One region of the Alkalibacterium putridalgicola genome, then DNA from elsewhere that is predicted to be linked to it. Evidence: a T-box and tRNA genes for the amino acid it is inferred to sense, from the RefSeq annotation. Region 1 holds a T-box; the other holds one or more tRNA genes.
What was found. A T-box is a leader RNA that pairs with one kind of tRNA and senses whether it is charged. The one in region 1 lies ahead of tyrS (tyrosine--tRNA ligase), so its partner is inferred to be a tRNA-Tyr.
Positions count from the first base shown of each region.

Region 2: it encodes a tRNA-Tyr, which carries the amino acid that the T-box ahead of tyrS (tyrosine--tRNA ligase) is inferred to sense. The anticodon was not compared.

Region 1 covers NZ_CP162615.1:472,754-485,064, forward strand. Annotated here, with positions in the region: gene AB4027_RS02485 (MFS transporter) at 274-1,779, shown strand; gene AB4027_RS02490 (hypothetical protein) at 1,942-2,088, shown strand; gene AB4027_RS02495 (FecCD family ABC transporter permease) at 2,289-3,356, shown strand; gene AB4027_RS02500 (FecCD family ABC transporter permease) at 3,347-4,393, shown strand; gene AB4027_RS02505 (ABC transporter substrate-binding protein) at 4,407-5,354, shown strand; gene AB4027_RS02510 (ABC transporter ATP-binding protein) at 5,372-6,184, shown strand; gene AB4027_RS02515 (SDR family oxidoreductase) at 6,266-6,919, shown strand; gene AB4027_RS02520 (DUF1002 domain-containing protein) at 7,150-8,115, shown strand; gene tyrS (tyrosine--tRNA ligase) at 8,646-9,911, opposite strand; T-box leader at 9,979-10,180, opposite strand; gene AB4027_RS02530 (TIM-barrel domain-containing protein) at 10,366-12,311, shown strand, end outside.
Region 2 covers NZ_CP162615.1:1,429,109-1,441,419, forward strand. Annotated here, with positions in the region: gene AB4027_RS06680 (class I SAM-dependent RNA methyltransferase) at 1-749, opposite strand, end outside; RNA gene rnpB (RNase P RNA component class B) at 847-1,223, opposite strand; gene gpsB (cell division regulator GpsB) at 1,241-1,555, opposite strand; gene AB4027_RS06695 (MerR family transcriptional regulator) at 1,693-2,472, opposite strand; gene AB4027_RS06700 (hypothetical protein) at 2,634-2,993, shown strand; gene AB4027_RS06705 (DUF1273 domain-containing protein) at 3,011-3,583, opposite strand; gene recU (Holliday junction resolvase RecU) at 3,646-4,272, shown strand; gene AB4027_RS06715 (transglycosylase domain-containing protein) at 4,403-7,060, shown strand; gene AB4027_RS06720 (hypothetical protein) at 7,119-7,304, opposite strand; tRNA gene AB4027_RS06725 (tRNA-Gln) at 7,372-7,443, opposite strand; tRNA gene AB4027_RS06730 (tRNA-His) at 7,451-7,523, opposite strand; tRNA gene AB4027_RS06735 (tRNA-Trp) at 7,590-7,660, opposite strand; tRNA gene AB4027_RS06740 (tRNA-Tyr) at 7,667-7,747, opposite strand; tRNA gene AB4027_RS06745 (tRNA-Phe) at 7,764-7,836, opposite strand; tRNA gene AB4027_RS06750 (tRNA-Glu) at 7,851-7,922, opposite strand; tRNA gene AB4027_RS06755 (tRNA-Ser) at 7,938-8,025, opposite strand; tRNA gene AB4027_RS06760 (tRNA-Asn) at 8,035-8,107, opposite strand; gene AB4027_RS06765 (diacylglycerol kinase family protein) at 8,262-9,164, opposite strand; gene AB4027_RS06770 (Fur family transcriptional regulator) at 9,511-9,945, opposite strand; gene AB4027_RS06775 (aromatic acid exporter family protein) at 10,136-11,224, shown strand; gene AB4027_RS06780 (hypothetical protein) at 11,270-12,124, opposite strand; gene AB4027_RS06785 (DUF402 domain-containing protein) at 12,222-12,311, opposite strand, start outside.

The DNA of each region.
Region 1 (12,311 bases):
TAATTAGTCACAAAATTGTCACAAAATAACCGGATTAAAAGTAAGCGTTTTTATATAAAAAACTAAATTATCAATATATCAATAATAAATGATAATAATGAAATAAAAATTAAAATGAAAAGGCTTAATAAAACACTAGCGCATCTTTTAAGCGTATGCTAATATACTAGTATACGATATAAAGAAAGCGCTTTTAAATTTGTATAACGAATGAGTTGTCGGAATCATTTTTTGTGTTTATTGGCTTTAAAACAAAAAAAGGAGTGTTAAATCATGCAAACAGCAAATCCAACTGCTCACGCAAAAGTGTCAGCTGAAGTTTTATCAAGTACAGGGGGGCCGAAGAAGTTAAGAAGAGCCAAAATCTGGCAGATGGGATTTTTTGCTGCCAATAATACAGCAACGAATGTTATGTTCTTCTTAATGATGAACGTAGCCTATTTTGCCACAGGAGTTGTTGGCTTAGGTACTGTACTTGTTTCAACGATAATAACAGGGAGTCGTATGTTTGATGGGATCACCGACCCGATCATTGGATTATGGATCGACAAGACGGATGGGAAATATGGTAAATTCAGACCATTCATGTTAGGTGGATACTTAACGATGGCAGTTGTAATCGGACTGTTGTTCTTTACAAACCATCTTGTACCTGAAAATTTTAAACTCCCTTATTTTATTTTACTCTATGTCGTTTATATCATAGGGTATACTTTCCAGACAGCGGTCACAAAAGCTGGACAGTCAGTGATGACGAGTGATCCTTCTCAGCGTCCATTGTTTTCAACATTTGACATTACTCTTTCAGGTTTATTGTTTACAGGTGGAGCCATGTATTTATCAAATTACTTGGTACCCAAATACGGGGGCACGTTTAACAGTGCTGGGCTTTTTCAGGAGTTTGCATTAACTGCTCTTGCTATATCAGGTGTATTGACAGTATTGGCCATTATAGGTATCTGGTCAAGTGACCGTACTGAAAACTTTGGAACGGGCAAAGCAGAAAAAATCACTTTTAAGGATATGTGGACGATTCTCAAAGGAAACCGGCCACTACAAATGCTTATTATAGCTGCATCTACAGATAAATTAGGCGGTTCTATAGCTACTAACTCAATCGTTATGGTTATGCTATTTGGTATCATCATAGGAGATTTTGGAATGTATGGGGTCATATCAGGAATTGTATTGATTCCTAATATAATTATTGCACTCTTTGGCACACGATTTGCTTCAAAATTCGGTACGAGAAAAGGTTATGTAGTATCAACCTGGCTTGCTATAGGCTCTTTTTCAGGTATCTTCTTGTTACTTACACTAGGTGACCCGACACAGATCAGAATGGATAACTGGGGATTCATGACTATCTCATTTATTCTATTATATATCTTTGGTAACGGTCTACGTACACTCTCTGGAGGACTTGTTATTCCTATGATCCCAGATGTTACAGACTATGAAACATATAAAACTGGTCGCTATGCACCTGGCGTGATGGGAACCATATTCTCATTCGTAGATAAGATGATTTCCTCATTCGCTCAAACAGTTATTGGATTTACTTTAGCCTTTATCGGATTCAATGAAATTTTCCCGGATGTAAACACACCATATTCTGCAAACATTAAATGGGTAACATTGTTTTTATATATCGGCATGCTCATGTTCGCATGGATCGCTTCTCTAATTGCAATGAAGTTTTATGAACTTGATAAAACAAGAATGCAGGAGATCCAGGTCGAGCTTGAAAACAGAAGAGAAATTAATAATAAAAAATGATTTTAAATAAATCTGAAGACAATGTGCTGAGTTTATTCTCAGTGCATTGTCTTTTTTATAACGCTGCCATTTCCTTATCTAGCCTTTACAAGCGACTTTGTGAATGGTATAACTTATATGAAGGTGATAATCATTCTCAATTAATTTAGGAGAGCTAGAAAGATGCAGATGGACGTTGACAGTGAGGCGACTATTACTGCTATGAAAGGGATGAAGTATACGATTATCCAGGCTAAACCTTTCGATTCTGGCATTCTATTAAACGAGAAAATTATCACAGTAGTTAAGGCGACTTGTGGCGGACCTTAATCTTTAACGGCTTCCGATTGTATACCGTAGGATGAAGGAAGGGACGTTACAGAAGAAGCCGAACCGATCGAGATAGTCTTGATCGCAGCACAGCCTGTCTGTGATCCAAAAGGAGAAAAAGCATCGTGTCTTCTCTTAATATAGGCCTAGAGGAGAGAGAAGTATAGACGGACAGATCCTGATACAGAGGAAAGAGAGTAATGATGGATGAAATCAGACGTAAACAACTAACAGATAAAGATATACAGAAACGTTTAATGAGACGGTTGAGCCATTCGCATCCGACGGCTTGGATCTTCTTAACGAGTGGTGTGATCCTGTTCCTGCTGATGCTTCTTTCTCTGCGCTTCGGTGCGGCTGAACTCACGTGGGAAATGATCGGCGAGGCGATATGGAACTTTGATGCAACGGATACTGCGCATGTGATCCTGGTTGATCTGCGTATTCCTCGAGTCCTTGCTGCAGCGGTTGTCGGAGCGTCGTTAGCCGTTTCGGGAGTGATCATGCAGGCATTGACGCTCAATCCACTGGCGTCACCTTCTATCATGGGCGTGACGTCAGGTTCGGCCTTCATGATCGCGCTTGGCTTTGCCTTGTTCCCCCAACTGTCACATTATCAGCTGATTTTCTGGTCCTTTACGGGTGCCGCATTAGGAGCAGGCATGGTTTTTTCTATAGGCTTCTTTACTCAAAGAGGATTGACGCCTGTAAAACTTGCCTTAGCTGGAGCCGCAGTCAGTGCGCTGCTTCAATCATTGTCAACGATGATCGCGATCCATTTTGATGTAGCAAGAGATATGAGTTTCTGGTATGCCGGTGGAGTTGCGGGGGTCAGAATCGAAAGCGTTACAGTGATTGCTCTCATTGGGATCATCGGTTTATTTGCTTCGTTAACGCTCTCACGTTCTCTTACGATCCTCTCGCTGGGTGAAGAGATGGCCAGGGGACTGGGACTGAGAATCGGATGGATAAAACTGATTTCTTTACTCATTGTGCTGGTCTTGACGGGGGCAGCTGTTTCCATAGCGGGAACGGTCGGTTTTATAGGTCTGGTCATCCCGCACATGACGAAAAAAATCGTAGGCCTGGATTATCGATGGGTCCTTCCGATATCTGCTTTATTCGGAGCCAGCCTGCTTGTGCTGGCCGACATTGGTGCTCGTGTGATCAACCCTCCCTATGAAACGCCTGTTGGAACACTGACAGCGCTGATCGGCGTCCCGTTCTTTCTCTTTCTGGCACGTAAAGGAGGGAGAGGATGGAAATGAGGAATCAGAAGTCTGCAGGTCGGTACACCAGACAATCAAAGCGGACGATAAAACTGTTCCTGTTTTTAGTCGGGGTACTGCTAGTGATGTTTTTCGTCAGTATGGGTGCCGGTCATCTGACCTTATCACCCATTGACATCTTTAAAACCCTGATCGGTTCAGGGACAGACAGTCATGCCCTGCTCCTGTTTCAGTTTCGGATCCCCAGACTGCTTGTAGCCATTCTCGTCGGGATCGGTATGGGGGTCGCCGGAGCGGTGTTTCAGGGTATCACTCAAAACGAGCTGGCAGATCCGGGGATCATCGGTATTCATTCAGGATCCGGCCTGTTCGTTGTAGTGTTTTTGTATCTCACATCTTTGTATGAAGGCTCTCACCCCTGGTGGATGCCACTCAGTCTGCCCTTCGTCGCTTTTATAGGCGGCATTACTGCGGCCCTGCTGATTTATATCCTGGCCTGGAAAAGCGGCGTGACTCCCGTCCGGCTTATCCTGGTGGGGATCGGGTTGAATGCCGGGTTCTCGGCCCTGCTGCTGCTAGTCCAGCTCAAAATGAGCGATAGTGACTTCAACCGGGCTCTCGTATGGCTGTCGGGATCGATCTGGAATGCAAGCTGGCAGTCTGTCTGGAGTCTTTTACCCTGGATCCTCATCTTCTTGCCCCTGACTCTTTATAAGGCACGAGTATTGACGGTGATGCAGCTGGGAGAAGAAATGGCTCTAGGCTTAGGGACACGAGTGGAAAAAGAGAAATTTTTATTACTCATTATCGGCGTGGCGATGGCCGCGTCCAGTGTAGCTGTCGCAGGAGGCATTGCCTTTTTAGGACTGGTGGCTCCGCATTTAAGTCGGCGTCTTGTCGGAGGCAAGTTTCAGAGACTTATTCCAATCACAGCAGTTGTGGGCGCTATCTTGATGGTGGTGTCTGATACACTGGCACGCACACTGCTTGCGCCTGCTGAAATACCCGTAGGACTGATCGTATCGGTCCTCGGTGCCCCTTACTTTATTTACTTATTAATGACGATTAAAGATTAACGGAGGAAATAGGATGAAAAAATTAGGAATGACGGGTTTGACCCTTGCTTTATTATTGACTGCCTGCGGTGAAGAAAATACTGTTGATGAGACGGAAGAAACAGCTGAAGAGCCAGTTCAAGAGGAAATAGAAACAGGGCCTGTAACGCTGACGGACGGAATGGGTAGAGAAGTTGAGATCCCTGAAGATCCCGAAAACATTATTGCGTCATATCTGGAAGATTACTTAGTCGCTTTGGATGTCACTCCAGCTGCCCAGTGGTCGATCAGTGACGGTGCAGGGGTCCAGAACTATCTGCAGGAAGAACTGGGAGATGTTCCGACGATCCCTTACGATCTTCCTTATGAATCAGTGCTTGAATTCAGTCCGGACCTATTGATCCTTCGCGATCAGCCGGAAGAAGATATGGTCAGCCAGTATGCACAAATCGCTCCGACTTACGTCCTTGAATCCCAGCCGACAGACTGGCGTGGGACCTTGACGGAAATCGGCGAAGTTTTAGGCGGAGAAACGAAAGCAGAAGAGGTCATTGACGCTTATGATCAGAAAGCGTCAGAAGCGAGAGATCTCGTTTCAGAAAATGCTGAAGGTGAATCGGCTGCAGCGGTCTGGATGGTGGATACCAGCTTGTTCGTCGTTCATCCTGAACGTTCAAGCGGCGCTGTTCTCTACGGTGATGCCGGGTTTGAAGTCCCTGAAGTCGTTTCCGATTTATCAGGAGACGCTGACTGGGCTGCCGTTTCATTAGAAGAACTGGCCCAGATGGACGTTGACCGTTTATTCTTCATATCTGATAATGGTGAAGAAGCTTTGACTGAGGACCGTTTATGGCAGAATATTCCTGCAGTAGAAAATGATCAGGTCCATGTCTTTGCTTCTGATTCAGCATGGTTATATTATGGACCGACAGCAAATGAACAGGTCCTCGGTCATATTGAAGACAGTATCGCAAACGACTAACAGGAGGAGGGGATGTTTTGTCCCGGATTGAAGCAACGGAATTATCAGTTGGCTATGGGAAACGACCAGTTATAGAAGAGATGGATTTGATCATCCCTGAATCTCAGATCACCAGTATCATCGGTCCAAATGGCTGTGGCAAGTCGACGCTGCTGAAAACTGTCGCACGGATACTGAAACCTTCACACGGCTCAGTCCTCCTTGACGGTAAAGCGATCCACAAGCAGTCGACCAGAGACATCGCTAAGAAAATCGCCATTCTTGCACAGTCTCCCCATACTCCGGAGGAAATCACGGTAAAAGACCTGGTGTCATATGGACGGTCACCTTATCAGAAAGGTTTCGGCCAGCTGACAGCGAAAGACTGGGAAATGATCCACTGGGCATTGGGAGAGACCAATCTGCTCGAGTATGCTGACCGGTTTGTGCATTCATTATCGGGCGGTCAGCGTCAGCGTGTGTGGATCGCCATGGCTCTGGCTCAGGATACAGACATCCTGCTCCTTGATGAACCGACCACTTATCTGGATCTCGCCCATCAGCTCGATGTCCTGCAGGTTTTGGAACGACTGAACAAAAAGCAGGGGAAAACCATCGTCATGGTGATGCATGATTTGAATCATGCATCCCGCTTTTCGGATTTCATCGTCTCGATGCGGGATGGCGAAGTCATCAAAGCCGGATCCCCGCGAGATGTAATGACCAATAAAGTCCTGCGTTCGGTATTCGATATCGATGCACATATCGTGGAAGATCCCGCTACTAAGAAACTTGCCTGTCTGACTTATCAGCTGGTAGAAAAAGACTCAGTGACAAAAAGAAGACAGTGACCGGAACTAAGCGTCCTTTTGGTTATCCTGTCTTCTTTTTGTTATGGTTATAATAGAGTTTAAAAACGAAGGAGCGATAGTATGAATGTATTGATTGTTGGAGCGAATGGTCAGATCGGACAACACTTAGTGGATGAGTTGAAGGATGAAGGGAAACATAAGCCCGTCGCTTTTGTCAGAAAAGAAGAACAGGTAGAAAAATTCAAAGAACAGGACGTCGAAGCAAGACTAGGCAATCTGGAAGACTCTGTAGGTGAAATCAAAGAGCGTATGGCTGATATCGATGCTGTGGTCTTTACAGCCGGTTCAGGCGGCAGTACGGGGTCTGATAAGACTCTGCTGATCGACTTGGACGGAGCAGTGAAAGTCATTGAAGCGACCAAAGCCAGCGGAATCGACCGTTTTGTGATGGTCAGTGCCTTTGGGGCCGATGATCGGGACAGATGGAATGAAGAACTCAAGCCGTATTATGTTGCGAAGCACTTTGCAGACATGTGGCTGATGGATTCAAGTCTGAATTATACCATTGTGCGTCCGGGAATGCTTGAAAACAAAGAATCGATCGGCAAAGTCCTTGCCAAAGATGTCATTACCGATTCAGATGTATTCAGTATCCCTCGGGTCGATGTGGCTAAAGTCCTGGCTGCATCTCTTGAAAATGAAAACACCTACCACAAGTCATTTGATCTGGTCACAGGAGATAAGTCTGTTGAAGATGCACTGAACGGCTTATAATAAACTGAAAATATTTGATGAAGAAGCATCGGCTATAAAGTCGATGCTTCTTTCCCTTAATGGTAATAGTTTGAATCGTCCTATCAGCTTATTGATCGATTCTTATTTTCTTCAGTTTAAAAGTCATTATATAGGTTGATCATTTATAGTGTGAATAGTCAAAAGTGAAGGAGGGTGGTATACTATATGTGCATTTGATCTAATGCATTTATCTTAAAGGAGAGAAAACGATGATTAAAGAATTAAAAAGAAAACTTGGTTATATTACCGCATTGAGTGTCTTGTCAGTGGTTCCGATGTCGACTGTCAATGCTTCTGAAGGCATCGATACAAGTGTGGTGGATGAAGCCTGGGGACTGCCAACCTTTGTTTATGGCGGCGGGCTGGATGAGGCTCAGATCGCTGAAACAGCGGATCTATTGGGGATCGATAGCAGAGAAAACGTTGCAGGCGTGGATGTGACAGGTGAAGATCTGCAGAATTATCTGGGGACCGGATCTGGCAACACGGCCAGCATGATTTCCTCCGTTCTGGTTCAACGTGAGGATGAAGGCGACGGCGTCAGTGTCCTGATCGAAACACCGGATGATATCACGGAAATAACCGAAGAACAGTATGCCAATGCAGCCATCACAGCAGGTGTAGAAGATGTGACCATCATGGTCGCCAGTATCCGTCCTGTTACCGGCGAAAGTGCTTTGACCGGTATTTATAAAGCCTTTGACGTGAACGGTGAAGATCTGGACCAGGACCGTATGGAAGTGGCCCAGGAAGAACTGGAAACGACCAACGATATCGCTCAGGCGAACACCGGGGAAGAAGGATTCGATACCTCCCGCTTTGATCAGGCGATCGTTGAGATCAAACAGCAGCTGGCCGAACTCCGCGAACAGCAGAATGAACTGGCTACACGTGAAGATATTGAGCGCATCATCAATGAAGCGCTGGAAAACAATGATCTGCAGAACGTGATCAGTCAGGAACAGATCGACCGCCTGCTGGCTTTCTTTGAACGCTATCAGCAGACCGGGGCCATCGATTCTGCTCAAGTAAGAGAACAACTGGAGAATCTGTCCACGAACATCAGAGACCGTTTCGGAGATGTCTGGCAGGACGCTGAAGACAGCGGTCTGATCGACCAGATCGGCAACTTCTTCAGTCAGTTATGGGAAGCGATCAGAAACTTCTTCAACTAAAATAATAAGGGTCGAATCACATGTGAATGTGATTCGGTCTTTTTTTTGATTTCTGAAGGTCGTCTTTTGTTAATTCGCGTAGTCATCCACAGGAAGCTGGCAGAAGGGTATAAATGTTATAGGAACAGAAGCAGCCAAAGCTGTCGAGTTACTAGAAGAAGAGGTAACTTCTATGAACTGAGTATAGAAAATAAGAGCGAGTTAATAGAAGAAGGGTCTTTTTCTAGTATCCCAAATCAAAACAGGCCCGGAGTTATGAAAAGAAGGGGTGTCTTCTTATAACTCGATGGTAAAAGACTAAAGTGTTGCCAAAAGATGGCCAATCTTCTATGAACTCCTGTGAACATTTCGGTAGCAGCTGCTAAAAGAAGCCAGTTCTTCTCTCAACCTGAAAGATAAATACAGAGGAGTTCATAAAAGTGAAACCGGCTTTTATGAACTCTACATTAAAAAATGCTTTAGTTAATAGAAAAAAACGATCCCGCCTTCTTTCTCTGAAGGCGGGATCGTTTTTTTCGTCTGTGTATCTATTAAACTAAATGAACCAGGAAGTATTTCTTTTTACCTTTACGCACGATAACAAAACGGCCGTCGAAGCTGTCGTCCTCCGTCACGATGTAATCGATGTCTTTGACTTGAATCCCCTTGAGGCGGATCGCACCGTTTTTGATGTCTTCGCGTGCTTGACGTCGTGACGGTTCGATTTTAGTGATATCCACAAGAAACTCGACCAAACCATGTTCGCCGGCAGGTGCTTCTGATGACGGCACATCTTTAAAGGTGGCGGCGATCTGGTCCGCTGTCAGTTCCTGGATCTCGCCGGAAAAGAGTGCCTGACTGATCTTGATGGCTTCATCCAATGTGTTTTGACCGTGGACAAAACGTGTCATTTCTTCAGCTAAAGCTTTTTGAGCGGCACGCTTGTGCGGCTCGGTTTCTACTTGTTCAGCCAGAGTTTCGATTTCCTCTTTTGAAAGGAAAGTGAAGTACTTCAAGTACTTGACGACATCACGATCATCCTGGTTGAACCAGAACTGGTAGAATTCGTAAGGGGTCGTCTTTTCAGGATCCAGCCAGATCGCGCCGTCTGCTGATTTACCGAATTTTGTGCCATCTGCTTTCAGAAGCAGGGGAATGGTCAGTCCAAAGGCTTTGGACTCTGCGCCTTCTTTTTTACGGATCAAGTCCAGTCCGGCCGTGATATTGCCCCACTGATCGGAACCGCCGATCTGCAGCTGCACGTCTTCGTTCTGGAATAAATGCAGGAAGTCGACAGACTGGATGATCTGATAGCTGAATTCAGTAAAGGAGATGCCAGTATCTAAACGGCTTGACACCACGTCTTTCGCCAGCATCGTATTGATATTGAATTCCTTGCCGAAGTCACGGAGGAAATCCAGGAAAGAGAGTTCTTTCAGCCAGTCATAGTTATTGACGAGTTTGATCCCGGAGTGTTCTGAACCAGCCTCAAACAGCTGGCGCATCTGACTGCTCAGTTTGTTAGCGTTCATCTCGATCTGGTCCATGGTCTGGAGGACACGTTCGGAATTACGTCCGCTGGGGTCTCCGATCGATCCTGTTCCGCCGCCGATCAGGATAACGGGTCTATGTCCCGCCAGTTGGAATCGTTTCAGGATCATGAAGGGTATCAAGTGTCCCACATGCATGCTGTCACCTGATGGGTCGATCCCGCAGTATAAGGCGATATCTTTCTCGTTGGTCAGTTCGCGCAGACCTTCTTCGTCTGTCTGCTGGTTGATGGCTCCGCGCCATTCCAGTTCGTCTAGTATATTCATATTCACGTATTCTCCCTTTTCATGATTGTATGCAATAAAAAAAGCCCCGCAAAAAGTGTGTGCTTTTTGCCGGGACGAACAATGCCGTGGTACCACCCAGATCAAAGTCAATAAAAAAATGACTTCACTCATCCCCATAACGCCGGGTCGCGCTCAAAAGAGAAAAGCTCCGAGGTGTACTTCGTTTTATCTGATCATACGGATTTTCACCAGCCATCCGCTCTCTTACAAAAACCAGAAAAACTACTGCGCCTGTTCATCGCTGAAAGTATTTATCTCAGTTAGTATAAGGGATTAGAGGGTATAAGTCAACCGTCTATAACCACCTGGCAAGTGGACGAGGAGCCCAAAACGTTTCCGTTAGTTTATTAACCTTTTGAATTGTTTTTAAGTGGAGATATATTTGGTGTATGCTAAAATATAAGTAAGAGTGAATGAGAAAGGATGAAGACACTTGGTTAAGAGAAGAAAAGAAGTGTTTAATTTAGATAGGGAGCCAGAAGCTCCAGTTGAATCTCAGGTTATCTGGAAGAATTACCGGTTTACAGTCTTAACCTCTGCGCTTTTTCGTATAGAGTATGATAAGCATGGTGAATTTGAAGACCGTGCGACTCAAACGGTTTTAAATCGTAATTTCCATACACCAGAATTTAATAAAAAAGAAAATGATGAATATATCGAGATCATCACCGCCAAAGCTCACCTCATCTTTCATAAGGAAGAAGGCGGCTTTACTAAAAACAATCTTAGAATAGAAGCCATCGGGAACTATAGTCTTTACCACAGTACTTGGTATTTCGGTGACCGTCCGGACACACTGAAAGGCACGGCTCGGACGCTCGACTTTGCGGATGGAGCTATTGAACTTGAAGAAGGGCTTATGAACAAGAACGGGTACTCGGTCTTTGACGACAGTAAATCCATGCGGCTGACAGATGACGGCTGGGTGGAAAAAAGACCCAAAGGGATCACCGATATGTACTTCTTCGGTTATGGCCGGGATTATCTGGGAACCCTGAAAGACTACCATCATCTGACAGGCAAAACGCCTATGTTGCCTAGATACGCTTTAGGGAACTGGTGGAGCCGTTATTATCCGTATTCTCAAGAAGGATACAAGCGTCTGATCAAAGAATTTGAAACAAGGGATATTCCTTTTTCAGTCGCCGTTATCGATATGGACTGGCATCTCACAGACGTTCCGCCTGAATACGGCTCCGGCTGGACAGGGTACACCTGGGACACGGATCTGTTCCCTGATCCCAGGGCATTCCTTGATTGGCTTGACGACCATGGGCTGCGTACGACGCTGAACCTTCACCCGGCGAACGGGGTACAGCCTTATGAAGAGATGTATGAACCGATGGCTAAGGAATTGGGCGTTGATATCGAAGAGAAAAAACCCATCAATTTTGATATCGCCAATCATGAATTTTTAGATGCCTATTTTAAATATCTGCATCACCCGCATGAAGAGATCGGGGTCGACTTTTGGTGGATCGACTGGCAGCAGGGGAGTGTCACAAAAGTGGAAGGACTGGATCCACTATGGATGCTCAATCACTACCACTTCCTTGATAACGGCAGAGGCGAGAGCCGTCCGCTCGTGTTCTCAAGATATGCCGGCTTAGGTTCACACCGCTATCCGATCGGCTTTTCCGGAGATACGGCTGCGACATGGGATTCACTTAATTTCCAGCCTTATTTCACAGCGACGGCATCCAATGTCGGCTATGGCTGGTGGAGTCATGATATCGGCGGACATTACGGTGGAAAGAAAGACAATGAGCTCTTTGTCCGCTGGGTCCAGTTCGGCGTCTTTTCTCCGATCAACCGGCTGCACAGTCAAGACGGCGAGTTCAGCGGAAAAGAACCTTGGCGCTACGGTAACAATGCAGAAAAAATCGTGACGGAATTCCTGCAGCTGAGACATCGCCTGGTCCCTTATCTGTATACGATGAATGTGATCAATCACTTCGATGATTTTCCGTTGATACGACCGATGTATTACCATTACCCATGGAAGGAAGAAGCGTATGAAGTGCCGAATCAGTATTATTTCGGGACCCAGATGATCGTTGCGCCTGTAACGCAGCCTTTAAGGGACGACTTGCGCTTAGGTAAAGTGAAAGTGTGGCTTCCAGAAGGACGTTGGTATGATTTCTTCATCAACCGGGCGTATGAAGGCGATCGTATGATAGACATGTACCGTTCACTGTCTGCTTATCCGGTCTTTGTGAAAGCCGGAGGGATCGTTCCACTTGACCAGAGCTACAGTAATCACACAAATAACCCCGAACATATGGAAGTGAAAGTGTATGCCGGGGACAATGGCAGCTTCTCTTTATATGAAGATGACGGATTAGGGAAAGGTCTGGAGGAAGTGACCACGAAAATGTC
Region 2 (12,311 bases), 960 kb from region 1:
ACATCATAATCTGCCTGATCTTCAGCGTCCTGACGCACTTTCTGCCATAATTCTTTCGGCATCCAGTCCCACTCTTCACATAGGAAGGAGCGGTTGAAGCCAGGAGCGATGTTGTGTCCGATCAGCGCCGCTTCGATCGGGATCGTTCCAGAACCACAGGTCGGATCAACGAACGGACGGTCTTTGCGCCAGGTCGTGAGCATGATGAGTGCCGCCGCCATATTTTCCTTGATCGGCGCCCCGCCTTTGTCGATACGGTAGCCGCGCTTGAATAAACTTGGTCCGGTCGTGTCGATCGTCAGCATGACCTTGTCTTTTCTAATGGCCACTTCGATCGGGAACTTGGCACCTGTTTCCGGAAGCATGCCTCTTCTGTGATACACGTCTTTGATTTTTTCAGCGATCGCCTTATTCACGATACGCTGAACGTCTGGAACACTGTAAAGGGTCGACTTGATCGATTTGCCGCTGACCGGAAACGCTGCGTCCATGGATAAATAATCATCCCATGGCAGAGCTTTCGTCTGTTCAAATAAGTCGTCAAAGGTTTTAGCCTCGAATTCACCCACAATGATCTTCACTCTGTCGGCTGTTCGGAGCCATAAATTGGCTTTAGCGATATCTTCTTTGCCGCCTTCAAAGCGTGCGCGTCCGTTTTCTACTTGGACCTCATACCCTAAATTTTTCAGTTCATCTCCGACAAGGGCCTCAATGCCGCTTGCGGCTGTAGCGAGTAATTTATACGTCATCTATCTGCCACCTCTCTTATACTTCTAGTATGCCTTATACATTTGTTTACGTAAAGAAATCCTCCCTAAAAAGAGAGGATTCCGCCACTATGTACACCACTGTAAGCCATGTTCTGTCTAGATAAGACGGTGAAGTCTTATCAGAGATGATCATCTGTCTGCACGAGCATAAATGCCCTGCCTCTTCTCTCTGTTCAATTCCAGGAGAAAAGTGCCCCGACCAAAGTTTGGGTTGCTCACTCGAGGGGTTTACCGCGTTCCACCAGACGCGTTTCCACGTCTGCTTCGTCACTGTGGCACTTTCAAGGGTACTCGAGCATAGGTATATACCCGTAGCTCTTTTTCCTGCCGTCATCCCATTACTGGGAGCCGCAGCTTATTGTTTCGCTGCGCACGAACACTACAGGCATCGCAGCCTGTGTGAGCATGGACTTTCCTCACAGTTCTATAAAAACTGCGCGATCATCCGTGATGTACACTATTCAGTTGTATTAGTCGTTATCTAATTTTGATCCGAAAACATGACGTTCAAGGTTAGATAGTCGTTTTAGAATATCAAAGTTGGATACTGTTGAATTTGTCTGGTTAGAACTTGAGCTTTGTGTGCTCAATTGTTTAGCTTGTTCATCGACCTTGTCAAGCAGCCGGTCATTTTCAGCTTTAAGCTGTTCGATTTCTTTCTGGAAATTGTCGTAGTCTCTGATCACGACATCAAGAAATTCATCCACTTCAGTTGGATCATACCCGCGCATTTTAGATTTAAAGTCTTTCTCTAAAATCTCTTTTTGGGTCAACTCTCTATCCATACCTACACCCCATCTTCTCATCTCAATAATATTATAACAGAATTAGTCAAAATTATTCATTTCTACAAATCTATTACTATATTTCTATTATAGCAAATATAAGCTGAAAAGTGAAGATTTCCCGGTTTAAACTTGTTTTATTTTGGCTGATTCTCATGTAATTCTTTTGTATACACTTTCACTGCGTTCACAAGGACTTCAGCTGCACCGTTTCCTGCTCGGTCATCGTAGTAAGCCTTGAACCGATCATCAGCCAGATACATCTCGACTAGTCCTTCATGCATAGCTGTAGAATACGTATCCCAAGTAAAACTGAGCCATTCGCGGTGCATTCCGCCAAGGGTCGATTTTTCTTCATCAGATATAACATCTCTTTCAAGCAGATCTTTTAGCGTTGAAATAATGGACTTCTCCAAAATTTTCCACTTATCAAAGTCTTTTTCTGACATTTTTAAGATCTGTTTGTTTGCTTTATTCAGTTTTTCTGAACCATATGCAGCTTCCACTTCTTCTCCATATATTCTGCTGTTTTCATCGACCATCACTTTTTTGAAACCTTCAAACTTTTCTTTATCTGACATAGTGATCGTTCCTTTCTTTTCAATCAGTGTTTTTTCAAGAGTGCTGATCAACTGAGAGAGTTTTTTCTGTTCTTCAATGAGCTGTCTTCTGTGTTTTTGCAAAGCTTTAATCTCATCAAAAGACGGGTCGTCCAGTATTCGTTTGATTTCTTTAAGCGGCAAGCCCCTCTCTCTGTAAAAAAGGATCTGCTGCAGCCGATCGACACTTCTTTTATCATATAACCGATATCCAGATTCACTTAATTCTGCTGGAGATAGTAAGTTTATCGAATCATAATACCTGAGGGTCCGGGAAGATAGCCCGGTCAGGTCTCCGAGCTCTTTCACTGTATACATTCACTCACGCTTCCTTTATATTCTAAGTTTAAACCTTAACGTTGCGTCAAGGTCAAGGATTCTATCAATTACCTATTAAACTAATTAGTACAACTCAACTAAGAAAGTGATTGAGCACGCTCAATCACTACCGCATTGGCCCTGCTCAAATCCGATAGACCGTGAGTACGCCCAATGAGCTCCTCATTGGCATTACCCAGCGTTATTCTTTCTGGAGTACGTCCAATGAGCTCCTCATTGGCATTACCCAGCGCTATTTTTTCTGGAGTACGCCCAATGAGCTCCTCATTGGCATCACCCAGCGCTATTTTTTCTGGAGTACGCCCAATGAGCTCCTCATTGGCATTACCCAGCGCTATTTTTTCTCGAGTACGTCTAATGAGCTCCTCATTGGCATCGCTCAGAATAATTTTATTCTGACTAGACCTAATCAGCAGGCAGTTTCCACTTTTACTCCGTTAAAACTGAATACACAAAAAAATCCCTTATTTATAAGGAAAAGGTTAGGACAGCCGTCCTAACCTTTCACTATTGAATACTACTCAAATCGTTCTTCTTCCAGTAGATCATTGATGAACCACTGTAACTCATCAAAGGAAGTGGTTTCTATTTCATAGGGATGCCGTTCCTGATACTTCAGCGCCTGTTCATAGAAGTAACCGACTTTCCCTTCGTGTTCGGAATCATAGAACAGCAGGCAGCCATCAGTGTTTTTTACGATGAAGGCTTGATTGTTCTTCAACTGACCGGGATTGGCGTAGTCCTGATTTGATGTATAGTTGATATAATCAGCCCGTTCAATGATCGAGTTGTAGTACATCTGATTCACTTCATTCCACTTGCTGGAAAAGTTCGTATACGGAAGCAGAACGGCCAGGCGAAGCTCCGGGTAATCGCCTTTCAGATCCAGTGCGACTTCACCCATCCATAGCTCTGTGCCCAGATTGCCTGATATGATCACCCATTCAAGTCCCTCTTCGATATATTCGATCAGTTTTCGCTTGAAAAACTTTTTGATGTAATCAATCTTGGGATCATCTGCCTGAAAAATAGACAGCTCGTAGGATCGGTAACCACTAACATATAAGTTTTTAATAAATTTGTCCTCCATTCTACATTCGCCTGTCGTTGTTTGGTAAACTAGAGTTAACTTAATTTAAGGTTGTGAACACAATGACTATTCGGTACCCTAACGGTAAACCTTATCGTATTAATAATGACAAAAAGACGAATGAAAATCAACCAAAGAAAAAGAAAGTGTCTTACAGTAATCGCGGAATGACATTGGAAGAAGATTTGAACGCGACGAATGATTATTATCTTTTGCGAAAACAAGCAGTCATTCATAAAAAGCCCATCCCCATCCAGGTGGTCAACGTGGATTACCCCAGACGAAGTGCAGCTAAGATTACCGAGGCTTACTACAAACGCGCTTCGACCACTGACTATAATGGGATCTATAAAGGGCATTATATCGATTTTGAAGCCAAAGAAACGCGCAACAAAACGTCTTTTCCATTGAAGAATTTTCATGACCATCAGCTGACTCATATGGAGATGTGTCATGAGCATGGCGGGGTCTGCTTCGTTATTATCCGGTTCAGCACCTTGAATCGGGTCTTTTTACTGAATTTCCCGCTGCTTTACAAATGGTGGAATCAGCAGCTTGAGGAAAAAGGAAAGAAGTCGATCCCTCTAAAAGAAATCGAAACGGATGCGTTCGAAATCAATTATAGCCTCTCTCCGCGTCTGCCTTATTTAAAAATTGTGGATCAGTTGATCAGTGAACGAAATGCTTAAGAGTGTTTTAAGAAAAATACAGCTTTATTGACTCTCTTCATTAAATAGTGTAAAGTCATTCTCTAATGAAACGAAATGAAATGAACCTTTTTACTGGATTTCAACTAAGTAGAAAGTAAAGGAGCGTAACATGTCACAAAAAGATAAAATGTCTCGTAAAGACTATAAGAAAAATACCAAGAAAAAAGAATCGAAGCAGCCGAAAAAATGGTTCAAACGTATTATACTGACCTTTATCACTGTCTTCTTACTCGTTGTCGTGGCCGGTGGAGCCTTATTTGCTTACTATGCATCATCTGCACCTGAACTGACCGAAGAAGATCTGGTTGGAACATTCTCATCAGAGTTGCTTGATAAAGACGGCAATGTTTTCTATACTCTCGGCGGTGAAAACCGTGAGTATGCTGAAGCCAATGAATACCCCGATGTGATGACTGATGCCATGACGGCCATTGAAGATCAGCGTTTTGATGACCACATGGGGATAGACCCTATCGGTATCGCACGGGCGGCTATTGGTTACGTTACGAACCAGGGACAGATCGTTGGTGGCGGAAGCACCATCACCCAGCAGTTGGTCAAACTGTCCGTCTTCTCTACAACAAGAGCAGACCAGACTCTGGAGAGAAAAGCTCAGGAAGCCTGGCTTGCACTGCAGCTGGAGCGCGAATTATCTAAAGAACAGATTATGACTTTATATTTGAATAAAATCCATATGGCCGGTAACGTGTACGGCGTGGCTACTGCGGCAGAAGAATATTATGGTAAATCAGTCAGTGAGCTGGAGATCCATGAAGCCGCACTGTTCGCCGGCATGGCCAAAGCGCCTAACCGCTACAGCCCTTACGCCAATCCTGAACTTGCAAAAGAAAGACGGGACACCGTAATCAGTGTCATGGCTGAAGAGGGCCACATCACGAGTGAAGAAGCTGAACAAGCCTATAACACACCGATCGATGCAGGGCTCGTTGAATTAAGTGAGTCAGACAACACTGCCTTAGTCACTGATTCATATGTCCAGCGTGTATTGGATGAAGTAGAAGAAAAAACAGATTTAAATCCCGCTACCGCAGGGTTGACTATAGAGACCAATATCGATATAGATGCCCAGCAGCGCGTCTTTGATGTATTAAATTCAGATGAATATGTGAATTATATCAATGACGAAGTTCAGGCGGCAGTCTCCCTAGTAGAAGCTGATACAGGAAAAGTAAGAGCCTTGGGTGGCGGAAGAAATACAGAGGTCCTTAGAGGGGTTAACCGCGCCACTCAAACCAAGGCTACTGGGTCAACGATCAAACCTTTATCGACTTATGGTCCGGCGATCGAATATTTAAAATACTCGACGTATCATCAGGTTGTTGACGAAGCCTATAGTTACCCGGATGGGACTTCCTTGAGAAATTATGACGGTCAGTACAGAGGTCAAATCAGCATGCGAGAAGCTCTGGTAGACTCACGGAATGTCCCGACGGCGAAACTTTTCAATGAAGATCTGGAGATGAATCAAGTCGAAGAATTCATGACCCAGTTAGGTATCCCGATCGATCCGATGTCTCTAGAAGGCGAATTGGTTCCTTCTAACGCTATAAGTGGACAGATGTCTCCTTTACAAATGTCGGCCTCATATGCAGCTTTTGCAAATGGCGGACAGTATACCGAACCCTATACCGTCTCTAAAGTGATCACTCAAGACGGACAGGAAATCGATTTGACTCCAGAAACGAATCAGGCCATGTCTGATTATACTGCCTATATGGTGACGGATATGCTGAAAGATGTCGCGTCCAATTACAATAATATTGTAGGCTTGGGTGGCATCCCACAGGCTGGAAAAACAGGAACGACCAATTTCACCGATGAACAATTAAGCGAATTGGGATATCCTTCAGATGCTGTGCCTGCTTCCTGGTACGCCGGTTATACCTCTAATTACTCCTTATCCGTATGGACTGGCTATGACAATAACAGAAAGGGTTATCTGACCTTCAATGACGGCTCTCGTCTCCTCCCCCGTCATATCTATAGAGAAATCATGCAGTATGTTTCTCAAGATGTCGAAAACACTGACTGGCAGATGCCTTCATCAGTTACAGAAGTAACGGTTGAAGATGGAACAGACCCTGCCCAGCTTCCTGGTCCAAACACACCAGAAAGTGAACGAGTCACGGAACTCTTTGTAGAAGGAACTGAGCCAACTGAACAATCACTGAATTACGGTGAAGAACTGGAAGCACCGACAGGACTGACAGCTGAATACGATGAAGAGAACGACGAACTGACTGTCACTTGGGATGAATATACCCTCGAGAATGAAGACGAAAGCGTCTCATATAACCTCTCTATTGACGGCGAGTCCAGCACTCTCTCAGATAATGAACTCACGCTGACTGGACCTCCGGCAGGCGATCTGACTATCACATTATCCGTTTCAGCTTATGACTCCACTGGTCCGGAAGCTACCACAACGGTGACGGTACCTGAACCTGTGGAAGAAGAACCGGAAGAGGAAGAGACTGAAGAAGAACCTCAAACTGAACCGGAAGAAGATAATCCTTCGGAAGACGAAGAAACAAACACTGATAACAATCAGAATAATGATAATGAAGAATCAGACCAGGAAGAGGATGCCGGAAACGGTACCCCTCCTCCGTCTGATGAGGATCAGGACGAAGAAACCTCAGATGGAGACGAAAATCCTGAACAAGATACTTCTAATAATCAGAATAACACCGATGAAACACCCGATGATTCCGATGAGTCAACCAATACTAATGATGAAGAATAACATGTAAATAAAAAGGAAGAGACAAGGATCGTCAATGACCCTTGTCTCTTCCTTTTTACTATTCATCTTTTGGTGTGAAAAATGTTTTTCCTTTAGAGGTCCGGTAACCCATCAGCATATTCCATAACCCTATCAGAACTCCAACTCCACCAATGATCGGGTCTTTGGTAACTACATAAAGAGAAAGCAGGAATATCAGGATACCCATTATAATAAAAAACTTCCCGTGTTTTTCTGTCATCATATTCACTCTTTCCTATTTATTTAAATAAAAAGAAAACTCAATGCAGCTGCATTGAGTTTCAAACTTACTGGGCTACTAGGATTCGAACCTAGGAATGACAGGATCAAAACCTGCTGCCTTACCGCTTGGCTATAGCCCAATATAAGGGCGACTGATGGGGTTCGAACCCACGCATGCCGAGACCACAACCCGGTGCGTTAACCACTTCGCCACAGTCGCCATATTGGTTTTTCAATAAATAGTATACCATAAAAATCCAGAAGATTCACTAGTAAATTTACTGAACAGGGGTAGTAGGAATTGAACCCACATCGATGGTTTTGGAGACCATAGTTTTACCATTAAACTATACCCCTAACTAATGGAGGGAGTAGGATTTGAACCTACGAACCCGAAGGAACGGATTTACAGTCCGCTGCGTTTGGCCACTTCGCTATCCCTCCAGAATATTAAGTTGAATGGCGCAGGACAGAGTCGAACTGCCGACACACGGAGCTTCAATCCGTTGCTCTACCAACTGAGCTACTGCGCCAATTTCATTATGTATGACCCCTACGGGATTCGAACCCGTGTTACCGCCGTGAAAGGGCGGTGTCTTAACCGCTTGACCAAGGGGCCGGTAAAAATAAAAAACGGAGAATGAGGGATTCGAACCCTCGATACGGAAAAACCGTATACACGCTTTCCAGGCGTGCTCCTTCAGCCACTCGGACAATTCTCCATATTGAAACTCCGCAAGCAGGGCTCGAACCTGCGACATCATGATTAACAGTCATGCGCTCTACCAACTGAGCTATTGCGGATAAATTTTTTCTTCAGCAACTGTTATATCGTAACATGGTTACAAAGATGTGTCAATCTATTCAGTGATTTTTGTTTCGATTTTTTGAATGACCCGACTTTCCTCTTCTTGCCACACTAGCATTAACTATATATCTGAAGATGCGATTCTCCCTGTCAATCATCAACAGGCACAAGAAAAGTAAAATGCTGTGGGAGTATTTCCACAATGATCGGGAAGGCCGGGCCCTGATCACCATCTACTGTTGTGAACGTCTCTTTATTTTTCACAGTGAAAACAGCTCGTTTAAATGATACGGTAAAAGCAACATCCTGCATATCATTGAACTCTTTGTTACTGAAAAGCAGTGCCTGCAGAACCGTCAGTTTCTGTCCGATAGTCGAACGTTTCAATCCAAACAAATAGAGCTTACCGTCATCGACTTCTGCTTCATCGAAGAAGTTCGGAATGCCTGCGATCGAGCTGTTTACGCCGACAAGAAGTAAATTCAAATCGATATCGACCTTCTTTTCATCAATAGTCAGTTCCATTGCATATGTTTCTTCGTCTCTTAGAGATTTTATTCCTTCCATAAAGTAAGCAGCCTGTCCGAACTTACCTTTTTGTTCTTCACTGACTTCCCACACCGTTTCCGGAACTGGTCCAGCTGAAACAGAACTGAGGAATATCCGGTCATTGACTCTGCCGACATCAGCTTTTTTTTCTTTGAACCGGGGCATCTGTGCGATCGTTTCCGCTGGATCAGCGGGAACATTCAGACCCTTGGCTATATTATTGACTGTACCTGCTGGGATGATCCCCATAGCAGGCCGATATTTCTGGCTGCTCAATCCATTGGCAGCTTCCGACACTGTACCATCCCCGCCTATAATCACCAGGAGCTGATATGCTTCCTCACTGGCTTGAATGGAAAATCTGGATACATCTTCGATTTTTTCCGTCCACTTTATGTCTACTTTTCGCTCGTGCTTTAAAAATGTTTTTTCCATGTCGTCTGCATATTCTTCAGCTTTTCTTTTACCAGAAGAAGGATTTGCGATAATCATAACATCTTTCATTTGTTTGTCCCCTTCCAACTGATTAGTTCATACAACCATTGTACTACAGTCATCAGCTCGAAAAAAATATTAGTGTTCCGGACGGTGTCGTTTCTCTCTGAGGTTCACGATCAGAAAACTTTTCCCCATCTTCTTCTGATTCGACACCAGGAATACAGCCGGATAGACTCCCTATTTTTTTTGATACTCTGCTTATATTTCTTCATTATACCACCCATTAACTGTTCATAGCAGTTAAGACCTTTACTTGCCCTGAAAAGATAGAAAGAGCTTCTGAATCTGGATAGCTATCCACACTCAAAAGCTCTTTCTTATATCATAATGACCCGGTACACTTTCGTACCAGTTATTCGCCGACTTCTTCCTGACAGTCAGGACATAAGCCGTAAATTTCCAGACGATGTGAATTGACATCGTATCCTGTTAAGTTGCTGGCAACGACTTCGACATCATCCAGTCCTGGATAATAGATATCTTCGATTTTACCACATCGTGTACATATGGCATGGTAATGTTCAGTCGAAGCGAAATCGAACCGACTGGAGTTGTCACCGAACATCATTTCTTTCACTAGACCCATTTTGGTAAATAAACGTAGATTATTGTATACTGTTGCGACACTCATGCTTGGGAAATCTACTTCTAAAGCCTTATATATTTCATCAGCAGTAGGATGACTATCCTGGTCGATCAGATATTCTAAGATCGCATGGCGTTGAGGCGTGATTCGTACATTGTTGTATTTTAACCGTTCAATGGATTGTTCAACTAAATAACTCATCTCTATCAATCCTTCATTAGTTTACTTGTATACTCAAATGATACAGTTTTAATACAAACTTTGCAAGAATATGTATACTTTACACATACATTTGTTAAAATAGCAAGTTTCTAATTTAATGAATTTAGAGAAGGATTTGTAGTATAATGTAACAAACAAAAATGAATCAGGAAAGTTGTGACTTTAGTTTATGAAAATCGGAGCAAGAACCTTTAAAACCAGTATCGCCGTATTTTTTGCTTTACTGATTCCTTCTTTACTCGGCATGTATGAGGTGCTTTCGCTGGCCGGGATATCTGTCGTTGCATCCATGCAGCCGTCGGTAAAAAGATCTTTCACCACCTTTAAGGAAAGACTTGTCGCCAATACTATCGGAGGCGTTGTCGCTGTCATCATGGCCTTAGGGTTCGGTACGTCTTTCATTGTCGTTAGTGTGGCAACAGCCATTCTTATTTCTCTTTTGCATCAGCTGAAACTTAATAATGTGATCGGTCTGTCCGCCATGACTCTGATCATCATTATGCTCTCGACAGACGGGGATATCCTCTCCAATGCCGTTTATAGAGTCCTGGCTACATTCACAGGGGTAGCCGTCGCCTTTATTGTCAATCGTGTCATCTTGCCACCAAACTATGAAGAAAAACTTTTTCACACCACTAATCAGGTAACTGATGATCTGACCCGGTTCATGCGTGTGAATCTGAGGAAAAACAGTCAGTATTCACTTATGCGTACAGATCTTGAATCCATCGAACAAGCGATAAGAGAAATGAAGCGTCTGCTCAGTTTCTTGAAAGACGGTGAATGGCATCCGTTAGGAAAGAAACGGGGCCAGTCTTTCAAACGGACCCTGGTTATATACCGCCAGTTCATTCGTACAACAGAATCCGCCTATTTTCTTGTTCTAACTCTTCATAAGTCAGAACATGTTTACAATCATTTCCCTGAAGAGTTACGTACCTTATTAAGGGAGAGGCTTGAGACGCTCATGTCGGCTCATGAACAGATCATCTTAAAGTGGAACGGTCGTGTGCTGCCAAAAGAAGTGAATTTCATCGCTTACAAATCTGATTTGAGGAAAACATTCATGCATTCCTTTTTCAACGAAGCCAGTCTGGAGTCTTATCTTCAAAATGACTATGGACAAAGCAATACCGTGATCCATCTCATGTCATCGGTCCTCGAGTATGAGGAACAGCTTCAGCACTTGAACAAGCTTGTCAGCAGTTTTAAAACAAATCATCCAGATAATCAGTCTGAGATCCGCTCGTTACATTAAAAAACAGGGTGCCCTTAAATAAAAGGGTTCCCTGTTTTTGTTTCATTACATCTCTTCGCTGAACCAATCATCTAATAATGAGAACACCTGCTCGTTACCTGTTTCATTCAACTCATTCGTCTCATCATAATAATCATCGAGTTGATCCTCTGGGACTTCAGCAGTGAAATCTGCATGTAAAGGTATTAAAGGCAGGTTGTACTCTTCACTCACCTTCTGCATCCGGCTTATATAGTTCCTGTAATCCAGAGAACGTGAATTCAACTGACTCATTTGTCCAGGTACCGGGAAGGGTTCAAGAGTTATGAGTTTTGCATCCTCTATCATTAAAAGCCGGTCAAGGACATAGCTCATGAACTCTTCTGTTTCTTCCAGTCCCATATCTCTCATCTGATCAGACAAGGCCGGCAAGCCATATATAACGACATCCGGGTCCTCGTCGGCCACTGTTTGAGCTGTCTGTTCTATGTATAATTCGTATGAATCATAGCCTGGAAAGCTTAGATCGATCATCGTGAACTCTCCACTGACTGAGTCCTGCATCTTTTCAGTCACTTTACTGACCCAGGTATTATTTGTATCGATCTCACCATAATACGCAAGCGTTACGTTTTCCTTTTTCAATGACACATAATCTAAGTATTGGTAAAGTGAAAGGATTTCGCTGTTTGCTTCATAATATTCCAGCAATTCTGCCGGACTACTTCCTGCGGGTAGTTTATCTCCGTTGTCAGGCACTTGTTCTACTGCAAGCTTTTCTGTTTCATCCTCTCTTTGAGAAACCGTCATCTGTTCTTCAGCCATTTCTTCACTCTGGCCTGCAGAGTAACGTCGACCAAAAAAGATAGTACCCAGTACTGCGGTGAATAATAATGGCATCATCATCACACTTTTTTTCACACTGCTTATTCCTCTCTATTTAAATTTGCTGCTTTTTAAAAACTAGACAAGGAAAACAGCAGCAGACATTGACGTCTTGCTACTGTTCGCATCACAATCATTTTTTTCCCGTTAACTGTTTGTAACGGTTGTACCATAAATCGACATACCCTTCAGAAAAGGGCCCCTTTTCCTCATTTATCCAGTC